One region of the Pseudoduganella sp. RAF19 genome, then DNA from elsewhere that is predicted to be linked to it. Evidence: predicted binding sites of a transcription regulator. Region 1 holds the regulator's gene; each other region holds the start of a gene.

What was found. The regulator sigma-54, encoded in region 1, starts transcription at its own class of promoters, with help from an activator protein. The targets are predictions, from matches to a motif close to TGGCANGNAANCTGCTTT.
Positions count from the first base shown of each region.
Region 2: a site for sigma-54 is predicted at 2,021-2,038, ahead of AB4Z19_RS27830 (TorF family putative porin). Genes of this name have one in related genera too.
Region 3: a site for sigma-54 is predicted at 2,011-2,028, ahead of AB4Z19_RS01385 (PEP-CTERM sorting domain-containing protein). Genes of this name have one in related genera too.

Region 1 is NZ_JBFREF010000006.1:218,296-225,905, forward strand. Features, by position in the region: gene lptC (LPS export ABC transporter periplasmic protein LptC) at 1-369, shown strand, start outside; gene lptA (lipopolysaccharide transport periplasmic protein LptA) at 391-990, shown strand; gene lptB (LPS export ABC transporter ATP-binding protein) at 987-1,748, shown strand; gene AB4Z19_RS17860 (RNA polymerase factor sigma-54) at 1,758-3,239, shown strand; gene hpf (ribosome hibernation-promoting factor, HPF/YfiA family) at 3,307-3,666, shown strand; gene AB4Z19_RS17870 (enoyl-CoA hydratase/isomerase family protein) at 3,779-4,864, shown strand; gene AB4Z19_RS17875 (Lrp/AsnC family transcriptional regulator) at 4,861-5,322, shown strand; gene AB4Z19_RS17880 (VOC family protein) at 5,410-5,784, shown strand; gene AB4Z19_RS17885 (arsinothricin resistance N-acetyltransferase ArsN1 family B) at 5,872-6,378, shown strand; gene rapZ (RNase adapter RapZ) at 6,451-7,314, opposite strand; gene hprK (HPr(Ser) kinase/phosphatase) at 7,412-7,610, opposite strand, start outside.
Region 2 is NZ_JBFREF010000013.1:17,221-24,830, reverse strand. Features, by position in the region: gene AB4Z19_RS27840 (HD domain-containing protein) at 1-371, shown strand, start outside; gene AB4Z19_RS27835 (class I SAM-dependent methyltransferase) at 618-1,475, shown strand; gene AB4Z19_RS27830 (TorF family putative porin) at 2,176-2,958, shown strand; gene AB4Z19_RS27825 (methyl-accepting chemotaxis protein) at 2,967-5,108, shown strand; gene AB4Z19_RS27820 (TonB-dependent receptor) at 5,410-7,610, shown strand, end outside.
Region 3 is NZ_JBFREF010000001.1:282,474-290,083, reverse strand. Features, by position in the region: gene AB4Z19_RS01400 (ribonuclease T2 family protein) at 1-578, shown strand, start outside; gene AB4Z19_RS01395 (RBBP9/YdeN family alpha/beta hydrolase) at 575-1,114, shown strand; gene AB4Z19_RS01390 (CHRD domain-containing protein) at 1,195-1,809, shown strand; gene AB4Z19_RS01385 (PEP-CTERM sorting domain-containing protein) at 2,070-2,735, shown strand; gene sigJ (RNA polymerase sigma factor SigJ) at 2,690-3,556, opposite strand; gene AB4Z19_RS01375 (ATP-binding protein) at 3,553-6,066, opposite strand; gene AB4Z19_RS01370 (ABC transporter substrate-binding protein) at 6,076-7,080, opposite strand; gene AB4Z19_RS01365 (hybrid sensor histidine kinase/response regulator) at 7,073-7,610, opposite strand, start outside.

The sequences.
Region 1 (7,610 bases):
ACCCACCGCCCGATTGACGATTCGTCCGAGATCGACAAGCCCGTCGTGCGCAAGATCACGCCGGACCTGCCGCCAATGGACATTCACGCCAAAACGGCGCGCGTGGACGACAGCAATAGCCGCGTCAAGCTGGCCGGCAATGTGACCGCCGACCGCGCCGGCACCGAGACCGTAAAGAGCTTCAGCATGAAGACTGAAGCGATGACGATTTATCCGGACGAAGACCGGATGGAAACGGACCAGGCGTTCACCGCCACGTCCGGCAACGCCAAGCTGACAGGCACTGGCCTGAAGGTGAATAACGCCACCAGCCAGGCGGAAGTGAACCAGCGCATGCGCCTGGTGTATCCGCCTGCCCCTCAGCGTTGAGCAAGAATTTTCGGAGCATACATGAAAAAGAAACTGAGCAAGTTATTGCTGCTGTCCCTGCTGCCGCTGATGGGCCTGAACCTGGCCCGCGCGGAAAAGGCGGACTCCCTCAAGCCAACGGTGATCGAAGCCAATCAGGGCACCACGGATGAAGTGAAGCAGACCCGCACGCTGATCGGCGACGTGGTGCTGACCCGCGGCACGCTGCTGATGAAGGCAGGCCGCGCGCTGGTGACGGAAGATCCGCAGGGCTATCAGTACGTGACCTTCTGGGCGGCGCCGAACGCGCTGGCCACTTTCCGCCAGAAGCGCGATGGCGCCGGCGACCAGTGGGTCGAAGGCCAGGCCGAGCGCATCGAATACGACCAGAAGTCCGAACTGGTGCGCCTGATTTCCAAGGCCAAGGTCACGCGCCTGGAAGGCGCCAAGACCACCGATGAAGTTGAAGGTCCTTTCATTTCCTACGACAGCCGCAAGGAATTCTTCTCCGTGCAGAACTCCACCACGGGCGAGAGCAAGCAGGGCGGCGGCCGCGTGAAGATGGTGATCCAGCCTTCGCAAGCCAACGCACCAGCGCCTGCAACGCCGGTAACTCCAGCTACCACTCCGGCGGTCAAATGAATATGGCGGAGAACAATTGCAGCAGCACCCTGGTTGTCAAAGGTCTGCAAAAGACCTATGGCAAACGCCAGGTGGTGCATGACGTTTCGCTGCAGGTCGATTGCGGTGAAGTGGTAGGGCTGCTGGGACCAAACGGTGCCGGCAAGACGACGTCGTTCTATATGATCGTGGGACTGGTGGCATCCGACGCTGGCACCATCGATATCGGTGGCATCGATGTATCGAGCCTGCCGATTCACAAGCGCGCCACGCTGGGCCTGTCCTACCTGCCGCAGGAAGCTTCGGTGTTCCGTAAGCTGACCGTGGAAGAGAATATCCGTGCCGTGCTGGAGATCCAGCAGGTGAACGGCAAGCCACTGGCCAAGGAGCAGATCGAAGAGCGCCTGGAAGCGCTGCTGGCCGATCTGCAAATCGAGAAGCTGCGCGAGAATCAGGCGCTGTCGCTGTCCGGTGGTGAGCGCCGCCGTGTTGAGATTGCACGGGCTCTTGCCACTAACCCACGCTTCGTTCTTCTGGACGAACCTTTTGCCGGCGTGGACCCGATTGCCGTGATCGAAATCCAACGGATTGTGCGTTTTCTGAAGGAGCGCAACATCGGCGTCTTAATTACCGACCACAATGTGCGTGAGACGCTCGGCATTTGCGACCGCGCCTACATCATCAACCAGGGTTCGGTACTGGCTTCCGGCCGCCCTGACGACATTATTGCTGACGAATCCGTGCGCCGCGTCTACCTCGGCGAACACTTCCGGATGTAAGAAAGGCCCATGAAACAATCACTGCAACTGCGAACTTCGCAACACCTGGCGCTTACGCCGCAACTGCAACAGTCGATCCGCCTGTTGCAGCTGTCGACGCTTGAGCTGCACCAGGAGTTGGAGCAGCTGCTCAGTGATAACCCATTACTGGAGCGGCTGGACGATCCACTGGACAATTCCGTGCGCCTGCTGGCGGACGGCGCCATCAGCCAGGGCAGCGGCAATGGCGAAGCGCCGCCGCAAGAAAACGGCCAGGCTGCCAGCGAAGGCGGCGAGGGCGCGGAAGCACCTGCGGCCGACGGCGAGAGCTATGAAGGCAACGGCGAGGGCGATGCTGTTGACGACTGGAGCAATTCCTCCAGCAGCAAGTCGCCCGATGATGAAGACGGCCGTCCGCAACTGGAAGCCAGCGGCTGCACGCTGCGCGAGCATTTGCTGGAGCAGATGCGCGTGACCGTGCAGGAACCGCGCGACCGCGCGCTGATGGAAATCATCATCGATGCGCTGGACGAAAACGGCTACCTGGAAGAGCCGTTGGAAGAAATCCATGCGCGTCTGCCGGAAGAGCTGGAAATCGAACTGGAAGAATTGCGTACGTCGCTGGCGCTGCTGCAGACTTTCGATCCCATTGGCGTGGGCGCGCGCAATGCGTCCGAGTGCCTGGCGCTGCAAATCAAGCGCTTGCCGAACATCCCGCTGGTAACGCGCCGCATGGCGCTATGCATCGTCGAGAAGCACCTGGCCTGGTTCGCCCAGCGTGAATTCAACAAGCTGAAAAAAGCCCTCGACTGCGACGACGAAGACCTGCGTGAAGCGCAGGCCGTGATCCGCCAGTGCAATCCGCATCCGGGCGCTGAATTTGCGTCAGACGTGTCAGACTACGTGGTGCCTGACGTGATCGTGAAGAAGGGGCGCAACGGCTGGATCGTCATGCTGAACAATGATGTGATGCCGCGCCTGCGTGTGAATGCGCTGTACGCCAGCCTGCTCAAGCAGGGCAAAGGCGAGAGCCAGATGAGCGCACAGCTGCAGGAAGCCAAGTGGCTGATCAAGAATATGCGCCAGCGTTTCGATACGATTTTGCGCGTTGCACAAGCGATCGTTGAAAGGCAGAAGAACTTTTTCAGTCATGGTGCAGTTGCCATGAGACCCCTTGTGTTGCGTGAAATAGCTGATACACTGGGACTACACGAGAGCACTATTTCTCGGGTAACAACTCAAAAATATATGCTCACCCCGCATGGAATGTTTGAGTTGAAGTACTTTTTTGGCAGCCACGTCGCAACCGAAGCCGGGGGTGAAGCTTCCTCTACTGCGATCCGTGCGCTGATCGTGCAATTGACAGGAGCTGAAGACCCTAAAAATCCTTTATCCGACAGTAAGATTGCGGACATGCTGGGAGAACAGGGCATGGTGATTGCGCGACGTACTGTTGCCAAGTATCGCGAAGCTCTGAAAATTCCTCCCGTTAGCCTCCGCAAGTCTTTGTAGTGCACGGTTCCGCTGCACGCCACCAGCGTGTACGAACTAGTAAGCGACATCATCTTTAGGAGTGTGTATGAATCTCACCATCAGTGGACATCATGTCGAAGTGACCCCAGCGATTCGCGAGTACGTGCAGAACAAGCTGGAGCGGGTTAAGCGCCATTTCGATCAAGTGATTGATATTGCTGTCATCCTGACTGTAGATAACCTCACCGAGAAAGAAAAACGTCAAAAAGCGGAGATCAATCTGCGTATGTCGGGTAAGACTGTGTATGTGGAGAGCCTGTCGCAAGACCTGTATGCCGCCATCGATACGCTGATCGACAAACTGGACCGCCAGGTCATGAAGTACAAGGCCCGCGTCCAGAATCACAACCACGAAGCGATCAAGCATATCCCGGACACTTACGAAGCACCTGTCACCGTCATGTAAAGGAGTGGCGGGACAATCAAACTAAGGGCGCATCTGGCGCCCTTTTTTGCGCCCCGCGCCGCTGGCTGTGGCGCGATAAAATAAACAATATTAATTATTTAGTATCTTGTTCATGAGCGAATACGTCCACACCCAAGTCAGCAACGGCACCGGCTTCATCACCCTCGACCGCCCCAAGGCTCTGAACTCCCTTTCCCTCGACATGGTGCGCGCCATTACTCAGGCGCTGCTGGCCTGGCGCGAGGACGCAGACGTGGCTGCGGTGGTGATCCGCAGCAGCAGCGAGAAAGCGCTGTGCGCGGGTGGCGATATCCGCTTCTTCCACGATGTCGGCCAGAAAACGCCGCAGGGCGACAGCGCGCTGCTGGAAGATTTCTTCACCGAGGAATATGCACTAAATCATTTAATCCATTTCTACCCCAAGCCATACATTTCGCTGATGGACGGCGTGGTGATGGGCGGCGGCATGGGCATCGCGCAGGGCGGGCCGGATTGCGGCGTGCGCATCGTGACCAGCCGCACCAGGATGGCCATGCCGGAAGTGAACATCGGGCTGTTCCCGGACGTGGGCGGCAGCCATTTCCTGTCCCACGCGCCGGGCGCACTGGGCATGTGGCTGGGCCTGACCGGCCTGACCGTCGGCGCCGCCGATGCGCTCTACCTGGGGCTGGCCGATCATTTCGTGCCGGAAGCCGAATGGCGCACCCTGGGCGCGCTGATCGATGCTTCCCACGGTTCGGCTCAGCAGGAGGCCATCGCGGCCTTTGCAGCCCCGTTAAAGACCTTGGCGGGGCAAAGCGAACTGGAAGCTCAGCGTTCGCTCATCGATCGCCATTTCTCGGCCGGCAGCGTGACCGCCATCATGGATTCTCTGCGTGGCGACGCCGATCCGTTCGCACAAAAATCATTGAGCGCGATGGCCCAGCGCTCGCCGATCATGATGTGCGTCACCCACGAATTGCTGCGCCGCGGCACGACCCTTGGCGTGGCCGATTGCCTGCGCATGGAACGCAATCTGGTACGACGTAATTTCGAGCATGGCGAAATCCTGGAAGGCGTACGCGCCCTGGTGATCGACAAGGACAATGCCCCGCGCTGGAATCCGCCAACGCTGGCCGAGGTCACGCCGGAAATGGTGGCGCGCTTCTTCGAGCCGTGCTGGCCCGATTACGCTCACCCGCTGCGTCACCTCGCATGAGGGAGCTGGACCGGATCGACCGCGCGATCCTCAACATCCTGCAGGAAGACGCTGCCACGCCGCTGCGCGAGATTGCAGAGCGCGTGCATTCCTCGGTGGCGACCTGCCAGCGCCGTGTTGCCCAGTTGCGAGAATCCGGCGTGCTGCTGAAAGATGTGGCGCTGGTGGACCGCGTGCAGGTGGGACTTCCGTTGACGGTGTTTGTTTCGGTGGAGCTGAGCCACCAGAACAGCGCCATCCTGCAGCAGTTCGAAGCGCAAATGCGGCAGGAGCCGGATGTGATGTCCTGTTATGAGGTGGCCGGCGAATTCGACTTCATGCTGATCGTCACTTCGGCGTCGATGGATGCCTATCACGAGTTCACGCGCCGCGTGTTCACTTCGAATAACAATGTCATCAACGTGAAAAGCCTGTTCGCGATGAACTGCTCCAAGTTCGAGACCAAGGTTACGCTGTGAGAAAATTTCCCATTTGAGACGGCGAGAATGGGAAATCGATTCGCAAGCGATACGTAAGATGGGCTCTCCAAGCATAAGGAGAGCATCATGATCGACCACGTATCCATCGGCACCCGCGACCTGCAGCGTGCACTGGACTTCTACACCGCCTGTCTGGCGCCGCTGGGCTACACCGTACAGCATCAGGACGCGGCACTGGCCGTCTTCGGTGCCGATGGCAACTGGAGCTTCATCGCCTATCCGGCACAGGACGACAGCCCACTGCAAGGCCATCGCGCCCACATCGCCTTCAGTGCGCCATCGAAGGAAGCGGCGCAAGCCTTCCACGCCAAGGCGATCGAGCTGGGCGCACAAACCTTGCGCGAGCCTGGCCTGCGTCCCGACGTCAATGAGCGCTACTACGGTGCGATCATTAGTGATCCGGACCAGCACATGATCGAAGTGGTGCACTGGATGTCCTGAACGCCCCGTCTTGGTGCGGAAGCGCGCCTTTAACACTGGCGCGCTAATTGCTCTTTCACTATGGTCGTCAACTTTACCCAAGCAGACATGACCACGATCCGCGCAGCCCATCCGGCCGATGCCGCAGCCATCGCAAGCATCTACAACCATTACGTTTCCAACTCCACCATCACCTTCGAAGAGGTCGAAGTCACGAGCGCCGAAATCGCGCGCCGCATCGACCACGTCATGACTGGCGGCCTGCCTTGGCTGGTGCTGGAAGACCGCGACGAAATTCTCGGCTATGCCTACGCGACCAAGTGGAAGGAGCGCTCGGCTTACCGGCGCTCGGTGGAGAGTTCAATTTATCTGAAGCCAAGCGCGATTGGCCGTGGCCATGCACGGCGCTTGTATCGGCAGCTGCTCGATCAGCTGGCGGCAAGCGGCATTCATCTCGTAATCGGCGGCGTTGCGCAGCCCAACGACGCCAGCATGGCCCTGCATGAAAAGATGGGCTTCGAGCCAGTGGGCAGTTTCCGCGAAGTCGGCTTCAAATTCGGCCGCTGGCTGGACGTCAGCTACTGGCAGCTGCGGCTGGGCGCGGCGGATCAATGATCCGCCCTACAACGTGGCGCCACTAAACGCGGCTGGGCGTAGGGCGGGTCATTGACCCGCCGCGCATGCATGTCAGGATTGCTCGCGGTGGCGCAGTACCACGTTTTCGGTGTCGTGGAAGTGGCGCGCCAGGCGCTCGGCCATGTACACCGAACGGTGCTGGCCGCCGGTGCAGCCGATCGCCACGGTGAGATAGCTGCGGTTGTCCTTCTTGAAGGCCGGCAGCCATTTCTCAACGAAGCCTTTGATGTCATGGAACATCTCCTCCGCGCTCGGTTGCGCGTCGAGGAAGGCGATCACGGGCGCATCGCGGCCAGTCAGCGGACGTAGTGCGAGGTCGTAGTAGGGATTCGGAATTGCGCGCACGTCGAACATGAAGTCGGCGTCCAGCGGCACGCCCATCTTGAAGGCAAAGGATTCGAAGAACAGTGTCAGCGGCGCATTCTCGCTCTCCACCAGATCCTTGATCAGCGCGCGCAGCTTGTTGGCGCTCAGCTCCGACGTATCGATCACATGGCCCAGTTGCTGAATGGCCGACAAGCGCTCGCGTTCCTCGGCGATGCATTCGATCAGCGTGCGCCGCGCCGCCGGGTTCTGGCCCGGACGCAGTTCGTGCGACAGTGGATGGCTGCGGCGAGTTTCCGAGAAGCGCGCGACCAGCGAATGCGTGCTGGCGGTGAGGTACATGATTTTCACGTCATGACCGTCTTCCTTCAGCTTGCGGAATTCAGCGGGCAGGCTGGCCAGCGAGGCCGCGCTGCGCGCATCGACGGCAACAGCCAGCGCTTCGGTGCCTTCATCGGCCAGGGTTGCAACGAGATTGGGCAGCAGTGCCGGCGGTAGATTGTCGACGCAGTAGTAGCCGGTATCTTCCAGTACGTTCAGCGCGACCGATTTGCCCGAGCCGGAAATGCCAGTGATTAGAACGATTCGCATGCGGCCGATGATACCATCAGTCATCCCTGATCACCCGAGAACCCAAGCAAAGGTGCCTGCCACGATGTGGCAGGCACCAGGTTTCAGGCTGTGGGTTTTAATCCCCGCTCATCGCTTGCCGCTGGCGCTCCATGAACTCCTGGAGCGTGTCGATGCCGCGCAGCTGCAAGATAGTATTGCGCACTGCAGCCTCCAGCAGCACTGCGATGTTGCGGCCAGCCGCCACAGGGATCACGACTTTGCGAACAGGCAGGCCAAGCACGTCCTCGGTCGGGAACTGGAACGGCAGGCGTTCC
Region 2 (7,610 bases), on a different contig from region 1:
TTGCGGTCTCAGGCGCAAATGCCGCGCAGCGCTTTCTCTTACAAGCTGGATGGTCCGCATCGAAAACGGACCAAGTGGCCGATGCAATAGCCTTACATATGAACATGCCATCGGGTCTTCGCGACGCAAGCAATGAGGCGAGGCTACTCCAAACCGGCGCGGCATTCGACGTCGCAGGCAGCCGTTCTCGCGACATGAAGCGTGAAGATATCTACTCCGTCATCGCTCGATACCCTAGGCACAATATGGGCAAGAATTTTTCATCACTGATGGAAAATGAGGCTCAAAAATGGCCGAATACCCGAGCCGCATTGATGGTCAAATTTTTACAACTTCGCTCCCGTGCCGAGTCGGCACCGTTTGGCGAGTGACCGTTATTAACCACGCCGAAATGACCTGTTTGACCTTTTCGCATGCGAGCTGAAATCGACGTCGGTACTCCACTGGGCATGCCCGTCGGTTCTGAAGTTTATCGTTAGCCTAAATACAGCAAGGTCGGTAACGACTCGTTCCTCTCCAACGGCCTAGGTTGACGGCGCTTACGGTATGACGCTCTGAGTGCCTTGCTGGCTGCAGCCCAGTAATTTTCATCTTAAATCAACTCCAAGGATAGCCAATTGAATAAAGAGCGCGTTGCTACGCACTGCGTTTGCTGCGGAAGCCAAACACTGGATAAATCGCCCGCTGTACTAATGCCGTTCATAGCGCATCGTGTATTTAACTGGGCTCCGGTAGAGATCACCTCAGAGTGGGGACTGCGAACCCTGAAGACGGGTACGAGCTACGCCATCTGCAATTCGATTCAATGCCGCGATTGCTCCCACCTCTTTTTGGATATTCGCTTCGATGAACAGGAAATGACAAGGCTATATCATGAGTACCGCGAAGAAGCCTATACGGCGCTTCGTGAACACTACGAGCCTGGCTACCGAAAGCGCAATTTGCTGCTAAATACCGGTGTACCCTATCTCGCCGACATTGAAGCATTTCTGGCACCGCATTTGCCACACACGCCTCGGGTACTGGACTGGGGCGGAGACACGGGCGCCAATACGCCGTTTAAGCATTCCAACAAGCTGCTGCATATCTACGACATCAGCAACAAAGGCATCGTGATTCCCCACGCGCAAAAGGTGTGTCGCGCCACCGCTTTCTCACAAGAGTATGACCTGGTTGTGTGCAGCAACGTGCTAGAACACGTGCCCTACCCTGTCGACTTGGTTAAGGATTTGATCCACGCAATGGGTCCCGAAACCTTACTTTACATTGAGGTTCCGTTTGAGGACGTCATGCTCCGGCCGGATCCACTGCAAGCGAAGCGGCACTGGCATGAGCACATCAACTTCTACAGCGCACTTTCAATGACCACGCTGCTACGTAATTGCGGCTTGGAGGTGATGGACCAGAAGCTACTGAACGCCACCGCTGGCGGGGCATCGTCATGGATTCTCCAGTTTGCCTGCTACCGTGCCTAGTGTATCTTCGGTGGCATATCGTCAGCGCATTCTGTGATGATGATTGGACGCAGAACATCCTCGAATTCTTCTAAGCGCTAATCGAAACGGTAGCCTGTTATACGCGCATCAGTACAGAAGCCTTTCCGCACAACTTTCACAAACCGCCATCGAGCTCAGCATAGCTGTCCCAGGTATGGCTATTTCTAGCTGACTTCAATCCACGAGACACACGCTTTACAGGCGAGAAAAAAAAGCCAGTCCGCAACGACTGGCCAAAGGAGGTTGGAAAAGCAAATCAATTCTAGCCCCATGCTGAAAGGCCTGACGGCCAAACATTGCTATCAACTGCCAAATCCGAACTGTGAGATGAGCATCAAGCGTGACGTACTACGATCTTTTAGTGACCGTTGTTGGTGCTGGCGCATCGGTCGTTAATTTGAATCGAGAACGCAATGCACAACGTACGTTTGAAACTACAACGTCTGTCCAAGAGCGTCGAACACAAGGAGGAGCGACGCGCTCGGACTGATGCACGACAGCCTCGCCTAATGAACAATTTTCGATGGCAGCAATTCTGCAGAAATAGGCAGAAGTCCTTGAATTTCTCATGCTAATCTGATCCCTTACTTTGGAGTCTCGCTAGCTGGTCGAATTCCCTCTGCTGCGAAATTCTTAGATGCTCCACCGACCGCGCCTAACTTCTTAATACTCTTTTGCCTTGAACCACTTCACACGAACACTCATTGTCGCCAGCGCGATAGCCACGCCAATGGCCTGGGCTCAGGAATTGCCAACATCTGTCACCGAGCCAGTTTTTAGTGGATCGATAGCAGAAACATCCCAATACGTTTCCCGCGGTGTGCGCCAGACTTGGGGGAGAGACGCTCGACAGATTGGACTCGATTGGACGTATCCCGACGGGTGGAGCTTAGGGATATGGATGTCAGATGTTAATCGACGCTTCATTGAAGGCGGTCGAGCGGAAGTCGATGTCTACCTTACATACGCACGTTCTGTCGGTGACCTTGGCCTTAACGCTGGCCTCACCCATTACCTCTATCCCGGCGCACGCATCTCTGAAACGGGTACGCGTTTTGACTACACAGAATTGATGCTGGGTACGACATGGAAGACTCTTTACGCCAAGGCCTATTTCACAGTGACGCAGGATTTTTTCGGCATTACTGATGCTCGAGGTACTGTCTACGTCGACCTTGGTGCCAACCCAGAGCTTGCGCCAGGTTGGGTCCTTAATTTGCATGCCGGAAGTGGAAAGGTTGCAGGATCAAAGAATCAAATTTGGAATTGGAGCGATGTAAAAATTGGACTCACGAGGAACTGGTCACCTAGCTGGAGCACTTCAATCGCTTGGACTCATGGCTTCGGAATGAGCGATGCCTATAGACAGTACATGAGTTCTGTGCTCGACAAAGAAGGAAGCCCGTTAGTTTCCAATGTGGGAGCAGGGACCGTAGTCCTGTCACTCACTCGTGCTTTTTAGGAGTATTCATGCGAATCCTTAACCTCCCCTCATGGTCGCTGTCGGCAAAAATATGTGGTACTGCGACCGTACTCGCAGTGATTGGCTTGTGTGTTACCGCTACGGTTACCGGCGTCCGAAGCAAAGCCATGGTCGAAACCGACGTAATGGAACAAGCACGCATGGCGGCAAAGGTTGCCAGCACGGCACTTCGAAGTCGTATTCAGTCTGATTTTGCTTCGTTAAGCACCCTTGTAGGAAATGTAGAAAGCAGTATCGAATCGAACAATAACCTATCTCGATTGCAGCTAGTTTCGATGAGTCGGCAATTCATGGCGCGTAGCGATCACCTCGTTGGGATGACCATTGCGTTTGAACCGAACCTCTTTGACGGGAACGACGCTAAGTTTGCCGACAAAGGACCAGAGTACGATTCTACTGGGCGTTATATGCCGTATTTCGTCAAGGAGGCCAACGGGGACGTACGGGTTGAACCGATTGTCTTCTCAGACAAGCCGGAAGAGAACGAATGGTACAACGCACCGAAGCGGAACAAGAAGGTCCTCTTTACGGAACCATTTCAGTACGCGATAGACGGCAAACAAGTGCCGATGGCGTCATTGGTGATGCCTGTCCAGGTACACGGACAGTTTGCAGCAACTGCTAGCGCAGACTTTCCGTTGAGCGGATTGTCCAAACTGTTGGCTGAGCTGCCAGCGATGGAGAACGGCTCGCTAGCACTGGTGTCTAATGGCGGAGTCTACGCGAGCAATCAACATAAAGAACTCGTTGGTAAACCTGCAGAGGATATTCCTGCTGCGGGCCTTGCTGCTATTCGGGCTGGAAAGGAATTTGAATACACCAGTGCCGACGGAATGATACATCTGCTCGAGCCTGTACACATTCATGCCGACGTGTCCCCTTGGTCAATCGAGTTGAGTTTTCCTCGTGCGCTTGCCATGAGACCCGTGAAAACTTTGATTACGAATGCAGTATTGGCCTCGATTATCAGCGCACTAATTGCAACGATAGTGCTGGTGTCCGTGCTCTCAAGATTGTTGCGCCCCCTAAAGAGCCTGTCGCATGCCATGGAGGGCTTGGCAAACGGCAGCGCGGATTTAAATGCAAGGTTACCTAAGGTGGGTAATGACGAGCTCTCGGTCATTGCAGAAAGCTTTAACCTTTTTGTTGGCAAAATTCAGCAGGCGTTTGACCGGGTTCATGAAGCGGCGACCGTGGTGGCCACAGCAAGCAAAGAGATCAGCCAAGGTAACCAGGCCCTATCTACGCGTACAGAACAGCAAGCAGGCACGATTGAAGAAACCGCAGCCTCAATGGAAGAACTGACTGGTACGGTTGCACAAAACGCAGAGAGAGCACAACAGGCCAGTACCGTAGCGATTGACGCTTCGAGGGTAGCCACTCACAGTGGTAAAGTCGTAGCAAACATCGTGGAAACGATGGGGCTGATAAATGACTCTTCGCAAAGAGTCAAAGAGATTACTGCAGTGATCGATAGTATTTCATTCCAGACGAACATCTTGGCACTGAACGCCGCCGTCGAAGCTGCAAGAGCCGGCGAAGCTGGGCGCGGCTTCGCCGTTGTCGCGTCAGAAATTCGAAACCTCGCGCAACGCAGTGCAGTGGCTGCTGGTGAAATCAAAGTACTGATAGATCAATCCGTAGAGCATGCAGAGTCCGGAGCGAGCCTTGTGGTAGATGCCAGAGGAACTATGGATGAGGTCGTGAATTCAGTGGCAACACTAGCAAAGATTGTCGATGAGATCTCAATGGCAAGTGCTGAGCAAGCCTCTGGAATCAAACAGGTAAACGAGGCGATTTGTGCGTTAGATGGTGTGACGTTGCAAAATTCGGCACTTGTGGAGGAAGCCGCGGCAGCTACTGAAAGTCTCGAGGAGCAAGCGAGCAGTCTCGTCCAAATCATTGATGAATTTTGCTTGCAATCTACCGAGATGCCACAAGACGCGAGAAACATACCGGCAAAGTCTCCAAGACCTTTGATGCCTCCGCAAAGCACGAAATCTGAGGAGCCAGTATTTATCTGGACGACGAAGCCTACGCTTTCCCAGAAAACTGCGGCGCCTAGCGCGAAGCCAAACCGACGCCCACCGCAGGCTGTGGAGTTGGGTGACGATTGGGAGACGTTCTAAATGAGAAAGACAGATTACAAGGCCCGCCAGCCGTCTGTCTTCTTAAACCTCAGAGCACTATTCAACGAACAACCTAGCTGAATTGGGCGAGGTCACGCCCTTTATTCGTTCTGCGGTCGATACGTCTTGAGCACCTCCGCCCCCAACACGGCGGGGGCGGAAGCTCCGGACTCCTTTTTGTGAGGCAGTTACAACACTGTCTTGCCAATCGTTAAAGTTCAAGTAGACTAATTTAACCTTACACGGACGAGCGGCTAATGTCCCGAAGGTGCCGAGTCACACTTCAATAGGAAATCAGTGGATGAACTTTCGCGTATGGGTATTTTGCGTCTGGAGTCTTCTGGTTGCGCGCCCTTCCGTAGCTCAAGTAACGGCCGGTGAAGAGGACATGGTCCGCGTAGAAGTCATTGGGTCCTCGATCAAGAGGCTTGTTTCCGAATCATCCCAGCCTCTCACCGTCTTTAAAGCGGAAGAATTCACCAAGCAAGGCCTCACCACGGCACGGGAAGTCCTGGATCGGATCCCCTCCAACCAAACCAACATGGGCGCCGGCAATACCATCGGCGGCAACGCTAGCAGCCTCCCCACAGGAGGCCAAGCGGTGGCTGACCTGCGTGGATTAGGTGGCGACAAGACGCTAGTTTTGTTGAACGGTCGCCGCATCGCAAACCACCCGTATGACAGCGCCAGCGTGGATCTGAATCTGATTCCAATCGCGGCACTAGAGCGAGTGGAAGTGCTGCGCGACGGCGCATCTGCGATTTATGGTACAGACGCCATCGGCGGTGTCATCAACTTCATCACGCGCCGCAGTGTCAGAGGGACTACGCTCGTGGCGGAATCGGTGATTCCAAAGAAGTCTGGCGGAAAGGAAAAGCGCGCCAACATAATCAGCGGCATCGGGGAACTTGATGCTGATGGTTGGAGTGTCTTCGGCGTGCTCGATTACCACAACGAAGACGCGCTAACTTCGCAGCAGCGGGAATTTTCAAATACCGGCGTACGTAACAACCTCGGGTTGAGCAGAACTTCTGGCGTAACATTCCCAGGCAACTACTTTGACCCAGTCACCAAAACGACTGGGAATCCAGGATATCCATCTGGTTGTAACGCGCCATTCTCACTGCCTATCGGCAGTGGAGGCACGTGTCGCCAGGACTACACGCGCCAGATCGACGACTTGCCAGAACAGGAGCAGTTGGCCTTGTTCGGCCGGGCGACGAAGAAATTTGGCGACCACACGGCCAGCCTTGAGTATCTTCATTCGCGTAATAAGGTCATTTCGCATACTGCGCCACCGCCGCAGATTGCATTGTTCCTGCCCAAAACGAGTCCCTACTATCCTGGCAATTCAGGTGGTGTACCTGCCCAGCCGAATCTATCCGGGGAGCCGCTAAATGTAAGCTGGCGTCCGCTTGAAGCCGGTCAGCGTCAAATCAACTCCGAGGGAGAGGGCGATCGTCTCGTCGCCGCATTAGAGGGCCTGGTTGCGGGTTGGGATTACAAAGGCGGCCTCAGTCACTCAATCAACAAGTCTGAAGAAGTGTTCGCTGGCGGTTATGTTCAGGACTCGGGATTCGCGGCTGGTGTGCTAAACGGCATCCTCAATCCATTCGGTTTGCAGAACTCCGCCGGCAAGGCCTATTTAGAGAGTGTGGCCCTACGCGGCAAGGTACAGGATGCGAAGGCCACCACTACTGCCTTCGACCTGAAGGCTAGCCGAGAATTGATACGTCTGTCAGGCGGCCCGCTCGCGATGGCGTTGGGAGCTGAGATCCGCCACGAAAAGTCCGACTTCAACGTCAATCGCGATATTGCAGGTCAGGCGGGTAGCTCCGGCCTGTCCGGCTCCCTTTCCAAGAATGGTTCGCGCAATATCAAGGCGGTCTTCGGCGAGTTGAGTATCCCCGTCATGAAGAAGGTCGATGTCCAAGCTGCCATGCGCTATGACGATTACGACGACGTGGGCAGGACAGCCAATCCGAAAGTCGGAGTACGCTGGCAGCCGTCTCCGCGGATCATGCTACGCGGCTCCGCCAGCACCGGTTTTCGCGCGCCGACACTCTTCGAGAGGAATGCGCCGCAATCAAGGAACGAAACTAACAATTCCCTTAATGATCCAATCTTGTGCCCCAGTGGTGTCCCGCAGCCAGGGGCTAATCCGTTGCGCGATTGCGGCCTTCAGCAGTTTAAGCTACAGGGCGGAAATCCTGACTTAACGCCAGAAAAATCGAAGACCTTCTCGGTAGGCGCAGTAATCGAACCTGCGAGCAATTTGACAGTAGCCATCGACTACTGGGCTATTAGCCTGAAGGACAAGATAGGTAATGTGCCCGAACTGACCCTCTTTGGAAACTTCGAGCGATACAGAGCGCGCTTCCTGCGTAATCCAGATGGATCGCCTTTCGCTGTCTTGGACTTGTACGAAAACTTGGGCAAGGTCCGTACCAATGGCGTTGACTTAAGCTTGACCGGGACCACCCGCCACATGGATTACGGCGA
Region 3 (7,610 bases), on a different contig from region 1:
ATCGGCCCGGTCAATTCGATTACTACGCCATGTCCCTCAGCTGGTCGCCGGAATACTGCGCCAGCCGCGACGATCCGGTGCAGTGCGCGAGCGGCCGCCAGCTGGGCTTTGTGCTGCATGGCCTGTGGCCGCAGTTCGAGAAAGGCTATCCAGATTCCTGCTCGCGCCAGAAGCTGCCGGCCGACGTACGCGACCGCTATGCCGATCTCTATCCCGCGCCCAAGCTGATCATCCATGAGTGGCAAAAGCACGGCACCTGCTCCGGCCTGGCGCCGCAGGATTATCTGACCTTGTCGGCTCGCCTGAAGGAAGGCCTCAAGATTCCGGCCGAATTCCAGCGCCCTTCGCAGCCGGTGCGCGTTACGCCCGGCCAGTTTGAAGACGCCTTCAAGAAAGCCAACCCCTGGCTGGCCAGGGATTCCGTGCTGCCTTTCTGCACCGGCGGCGGACGCTTCCTGCGCGAAGCCCATGCCTGCTACAGCAAGGACGGCGCGTCGCGCAGCTGCGCGATGGACGAAATCAAGCGCTCGCAGAAAAGCTGCGGCCAGGCTTCCTTCCTCCTTAAAAACGTACGATGACGACTGTCCTTACTCTCTCCGGCCTGTGGGATTCAGGCCCGCAGCATTGGCAAACGCACTGGGAACGCAAGCACGGCTGGCGCCGCGTGGCGCATCGCGATTTCGAAACGCCTGACCGTGAAGAGTGGGTACGCGAACTCGATGCGGCGATTGCCGCATGCAGCGAGCCGCCTGTGCTGGCGGCGCACAGCCTGTCCTGTACGCTGGTGACGTGGTGGGCACAGTCCAACAGCAAGCACCGCGTCGCCGGCGCCTTCCTGGTGGCGCCAAGCGACGTCGATGCGCCGTCCTATCCGGCCTGCACCACAGGCTTCCAGCCGATGCAGCTGCAGCGCCTGCCCTTCCCTTCGGTGGTCGTGGCCAGCAGCGACGACATCTACGTCAGCGAGCGGCGCGCACGCCAGTTCGCCGAAGCCTGGGGCAGCGTGTTGCACGTGATCGGCCCGGCAGGACACATCAATGGCGACGCCGGTTTCGGCCCTTGGCCGGAAGGCGAAAGCTTGCTGCTGGACCTTTGTTCTAAGACGCAACGCTAACTTCCTCGTCGTATCGTGCGCACGGGCCTGCCTTCATGGCAGGACAATGCCAGCCTCGCTTTCGATGAAAGGAGACTGCGATGAAACCTGTGTTTGCAAAAGGGCTAGCTCTGCTGGCCATCAGCGCCGCCTGCGGGGGCGCCTGGGCTGATCCCCTCACTTACACCGCCAATCTCAACGGCGCTTCCGAGGTCACGCCAAATAGCTCGTCCGCTATCGGCGCAGCAATTGTGACCTTCGACATCGACACGCACAGCCTGCGGGTGCAAAGCATCTTTGCGGGACTGGACGGTACGACCACCGCTTCGCACATCCATTGCTGCACGGCGGATGCCGGCAGCGGTTCGGCTGGCGTCGCGACCATGGTGCCCGCCTTCACGGATTTCCCCACGGGGGTGACGGCCGGCACGTATGACCACACGTTCGATACGTCGGCGTCCTCGTTCTGGAATTCCGCATTCCTGACGGCGAACGGCGGCTCGACCAGCACAGCGGAATCCACACTGCTGACTGGCCTGAACAGTGGTACTTCCTACTTCAACATCCACAGCTCAGCGTATCCGGGTGGGGAAATCCGTGGTTTCCTGACGGCTCCCACCGCACCAGTCCCTGAGCCAGGCATGGCAGGCATGCTGCTGCTGGGCATACCCGCCGTACTTGCGATCGGACGCCGTAGAGCCAAGCGGAAGGATTAAACGGCATGGATTACGGGGTCTCGCCCGAAGGCTCGCAGTGGGGATGGCGCGCATTGCCTCCTCCCACTGCGGGCCGCCCGCACACGGCCCGTTAGACTTACCGGGCCGGCGGTTTGGGATACGTCGGCGGATCTTACAACTCGACACCGGATTGTGTGCAATCCCGGATTGCCTGGCATGCGCGCCTGCGGCGGATAGAGGCGGCACGATAAATGCGTGGCGGGAAACGGGCATGTGCCCGGCTTTTGGGAGAATCCGCCATGAAAACGCCAATCCTGCTGCTGTTGCCAATGCTCTTTTGTGGCGTGCCAGCGATGGCCGACACCATCTTCGACAACGGCGCCCATCCGCCCACCAATTTTCCATTTTCAGATCTTGGGGCAGGCCAAATTCTCGCCGATGACTTCACCCTGGCGCCGGGACAAAACACGATCGCTGACGTCCACTGGAGTGGCCGCTACCTGGATGGAGCGCTGCCCGCCGATGCTTTTCAAATCTATCTCTGCGACGATGTGGCGGGCGCGCCCGGCAATTGCGCCGCACTCACACTGGCTGCCGTATCCCGCACGGCAGCCGGCGCATATTTCGACTACACGGTCGACGTCACGCCGTTGATGGTCCCGGCTAACACGGTGCACTGGCTTTCCATCTTCAACAATACTTCCAGCTGGTTGTGGGGTGATCAGGTCGGTGTGGGCGGCAATTCCATGCAGACAAATAACTTCTTCGGCACGACACCCACCTGGACACTGGCCAGCAACGGCGCGGCAATGGACTTTTCGCTAAGCGGCCCCGCCGCGGTTCCGGCGCCCACCTCGTTCTTATTGTCCGGCATTGGACTGGCCGCACTCGGCTTCGGCCGGCGCAAGCCAGCGCCGGCTCAGGCGAGTATGGCGGCGAGCTTGTCCGGATTGCGAATGACGTAGAAGCCTTTGATTTGCTGGCCGTCGGACTCGATGTATTGCACCGACTCCAGTTTGCCGCCGATGTAGCGCAGCAGGCCGGGCTGGCCGTTGAGCAGGACCAGGCGGTATTCGGTTTTGCCGGCCTGCGAGAACTTGGCGTACAAGCCTGCAATGAGGTCCGGATCGCGCACCACCTGGGGGAAGGCCGGCATCTTGCCGCCACCGTCGCCCACGAATTGCATATCGTCTGCGATGAAGGCGCGCACCGCATCCTGTTGGCCGCTGTTGATGGCGGCCACGAAGCGCTGCAGCAGCTGCTGGTGATCGTTGCGGCTGACTTCGAAGCGCACTTTCTCCTGCTGCACGCGGTCGCTGGCGCGGCTCACCATCTGGCGGCAGGCCGCTTCGCTCTTGCCCAGCATCTCGGCCACTTCGGCGTAGTCGTAATCGAAGACCTGGCGCATCAGGAAAGCCGCGCGCTCTTCCGGCGACAGCCGCTCCAGCACCCACATGAAGGCCACCGACAGGTCGCTCGCCAGTTCCGCCTGCGCCTCCGGCGTGTGCTCATCCAACGGCTCGATCATAGGTTCCGGCAGCCAGAAGCCGGTGTAGCTTTCGCGCTCGGCCTTCGCCGCACGCAGGCGGTCGATGGACAGGCGGGTCGCCACGGTCACCAGCCAGGCTTCCGAGGACAGCACGCCCTCTCGGTCGGCGGAATGCCAGCGCAGCCAGGCATCCTGCACCACATCCTCGGCATCGGCCCGCACACCCAGCATGCGGTAGGCGATGGAGAACAGCCGTCCACGGTGGGCGGCAAAAACTTCTGCGTCCGTTTGACTCATTGACTCGCTTCCAAGGTGATCGATTGCGCCACCCTGGATAATACCTCGCGCAACTCGCGCAAGCGGGGTGGCTTGCTGAGCACATAGTCTACGTTAACCGGCAATTCTCCGCTGTCGGGAATAAGACGCTGGCCCCAGCCGGTGAGCAGGATCACCGGCATGGATGGCGCCAATGACTTGATGGTCTCCGCCACACGGCGCCCGTCCACATAAGGCATGCCAAGGTCGGTGAAGATGGCATTGAATTGCGGCGCACCTTCCAGCGAGGCGCGGAAGGCATCGATACCCGCCTGTCCGCCGTCGGCTGCCGTCACCTCGTGGCCGTCGCGCAGCAGGATGGCGCGCAGCGATGCCAGCACGGTCGGATCATCATCCACGATCAGCAGGCGCATACGCACCAGCGGTGTAGCGGCAACGGGCGGCTGCGCTTCCTTGTCCGGCGATTCGGCGACCGGGAAGCTGATGCGCACCGTAGTGCCCTGCCCAGGCTGGGATTCAATCGCAATCTGGGCGCTGTGGCGCTCCACCATGCTGTACACCGTGGCCAGGCCCAGGCCCGTGCCCCGTTCTCCCTTGGTGGTAAAGAAGGGATCGAGACAGCGCTTCAGCGTTACCTCGTCCATGCCGAAGCCGGTGTCGGCGACTTCCAGCACCACGTAGCCATCCTTATGCAGCGTGCGCACGGTCAGCGTGCCGCCTTCCGGCATCGCATCCACGCCGTTGAAAATCAGATTGGTCAGGGCCTCGCGGATTTCGCCCTCGGCGCCCAGCAGCGGCGGCAGGGCCGCGGTCAGCTCCTGCTTCATGGCGATCACCACGCCGCGCTGCTGCGGCATATCGCTCCAGCGTGCGCGGGTCAGGTCGACCACTTGTGGAATCAGGGTGTTCAGGCCGACCGCGCCCAGCGCCAGTTCCGGCTCGCGCTGGCGATACAGCTCGCGCATGCGCGCCACGGTTGCCGCCACATCGTCGATGGCGCGTGCAATCACCTGCAGGCAGTTGCGCCCACTCTCGCTCAAGCCGGGTTCCGTTTCCAGCAGCGACTCGGTGTACAAGGCGACCGGCGAAATCGCGTTGTTGATGTCGTGCGCGATGCCGCTCGCCATCTGGCCCAGTGCGCGCAGGCGTTCCTGCTTGGTGACGGACTGCTGCGTCTCGTGCAGCTCGTTGTAGGCACGCTGCAGGTCGGCGTACAAGCGCGTCTGATTGGCCGCCAGCGCCACGTGTTCGCTCAGCTGGCGCAGGAATTCGCACTCGCCGCTGCTGAAGCTGTTCGGGGCACGCCGTGCCACGATCAGCACACCGAATACCGTGCTCTCCGCCAGCAATGGCGCCAGGACCAGCGCCGCCAGACCGCCGCGTGCCAGCCGTTTCGGGAAGGGGAAAGGCAGCTCGGTGATGTCCGGCTCATAGACCAGCTGGCCGCGCACGCAGCGCGACAGGCCGTTTTCATCGATCGGCACATGCGCATGCTCGCGCATCGACAGCTCGCTCGACAGCAGCTCGCTGGCCAGGCCCACGCTGCTGACGATCAGTTCATCGTCGCGGTACAGGCACACGCAGCCAAAGTCCACCGGCAGCTGGTCTTCCAGGCTGCGCACCACGACCTGGAAAATGCTGCGCAAATCCTGCCGGTCGCCGATGGAGCGCGTGATCTGGTGCAGCAGCGACATGCGCGCCAATTGCAGATGCACCTTCTGTTCGGTATCCCTGCGCACCGACATCTCGGCGTGCAAGGCTTTGTTGGCCTGCCCCAGCTCATCGCGCGACACCGTGGTCTGGCGCAGCTTCTCCGTCATGCTGTCGAAGGCGCGCGCCAGCTCACCCACTTCATCCACGGTTTCCACGCCGAGCGCAAAATCAAGCTTGCCCGCGCCGACCAGCTCCGTGCCATGACGCAGCCGCTCCAGCGGACGCGCCACGCTGCGGATCGTCATATACAGTGCGCCCAGCACCGCCAGTGTGAGGATCACACCCATCGCGCCCGCCGCGTAGTTGGCGCGCCGCTGCGCCGCCAGTGCCCCTTCGCGGCTGCGCGCGGCCAGGTCTTCGGCATCGCTGATCATGGCCTGGGCCTTGTTCATGATCAGGCCAAACAGCCGCCCCTCCAGCCGCTTCAGCACATCTTCCTTCTCAGGCGACCCGTGCAGCTCCTCCTGGATCTGCAACGAGTCGTTGAAGTATTTGTGCAGATTGGGCAGCTGCTCGCGCAAGCCGCGGTAGATTTCCGCTTCCGGACCATCACGGAAGTCTTCGTCTCTGGCCAGCAGGGCCGCCAGCGATTCCTTGCGCAGCACCCACTGCGAGCGCGTGCGCTTCTCGTGACCTATCGCATATTCCATTGCGAGGTAGCGCAGCGACACCACGCCGCGCAGAATCTCGCCCGCCTTTTCGTTGCGGGCCAGTTCATGCCGCATCTGCGCCGTGGTCACCAGCAGCACGATGCCCACCGCAGCAGCGACGATAATGCACAGCAGCTGAGCGAGCTTGAGGCGGGTAATGATTCTCACGTTGCACCCTTAATGGATGATGGTAACGGCTGCCGGCTGCACCGACGACATGCCATCCAGGTAGATGTACTCAAGGAAGTTCGGCATCTCGCTACTGGCCGCCATCTTGTTGCGGATAGCCCAGCGCGCGCGGTCTTCCAGCGCCAGCACCAGGCCCTGATCCAGTTCCATCTCGAAGTGGTAAGAAGGCCAGGCTGCCAGCACGGCCTCCTTGCTCTGCCCTGAAGTGGCGGCCAGCAGCGGCTGCATCGCTTCCGGATTGGCCCGGCAGTAGTTGCTGCCCTGCTCCAGCGCACGCAGCATGCGGCGCACCGTGTCGGGATGGGCTAGCACATATTGCTGCATCCCCACCAGGTTGTAGATGCTTTCGTAGACATCCTCGCCGGAGAACGACACAGCGTTGTCGCCCAGCCGCTGGCGGATATTGGTCAGAAATGGTTCCCAGCCCGCCACTGCATCGACTTCGCCGTTGGCCAGCGCATCCGGCAGCGCTTCCGGCTTGTAGTTCACCATGGTGATGTCGTCCGCCGTCAGCCGCTGCCAGTTGAGGAAGACATCCAGCGTGAAGTGGCCGGAGGTACCCTGCGTGACGCCGACGCGCTTGCCCTTCAGGCTGGCGGGGCCGAGAATACCGTGATCGCGCCGCCCCACCAGGCCATGGTCCTTCTCGGTGCGGAAGAATGTAGCCAGCACGCGCACCGGCGTACCGGCAACGGCGGCAAACATCACAGGAATATCGGCTACCGTTGCCAGGTCGGCACGACTTTGCAATAAGGCCTGCATGGACTCCTTGCCGCTGGTGTAAGGCAGCAGGGACACCGACAAGCCCTCCTCGGCAAAATAACCCTGGCGCTGCGCCGCCACGATGCCGCACACGCCCACGTACTCCGTATTGGTCGCGATCACCAGCTTTTCCTGCCGCGCCGGCGGCGCGGGCTTGCGCTGGCTGGCGACAAAGCCGGCGGCCAGCAGCATGGCAATCAATACGGCAGCAATGGCAATGCGACTACGCATGTTCGGCCTCCGCGACACTATTGGAATGCAGCCCCAGTTCGACCCAGAACGTGCTGCCCTGCCCCGGCACACTTTCCACGCCTATGGTGCCCCGCATGGCTTCCACCACGCGCTTGGTCAGGGTCAGGCCAAGGCCCGTGCCCTCTTCGGCGTCTTCACGGCCAAGGCGATTGAAGGGCTGGAAGATGGCTTGCAGCTGTTCGCGGTCCAGGCCTGGGCCGGTGTCCTGCACGGATACGCGCACGCGTTCCGCATTCACGAGCCGGCAATCCAGTACCACCTTGCCGCGCTCGCGGTTGTATTTGATCGCATTCGACAGCAGGTTTATCAGCACCTGCACCAGCCGTGTCTTGTCGGCGAAAACGTTGACGCCGATATTACAGCGGAAGTCGAGCGAGATACCGCGCCCTTCCGCCTGCGGTGTCACCATCATATGGCATTCCTGCACCACGCCCGCCAGTGACACGCTCTCCATCGCGAGGATGATCTTCCCCGCTTCCACCTTGGCCAGGTCAAGGATTTCATTAATC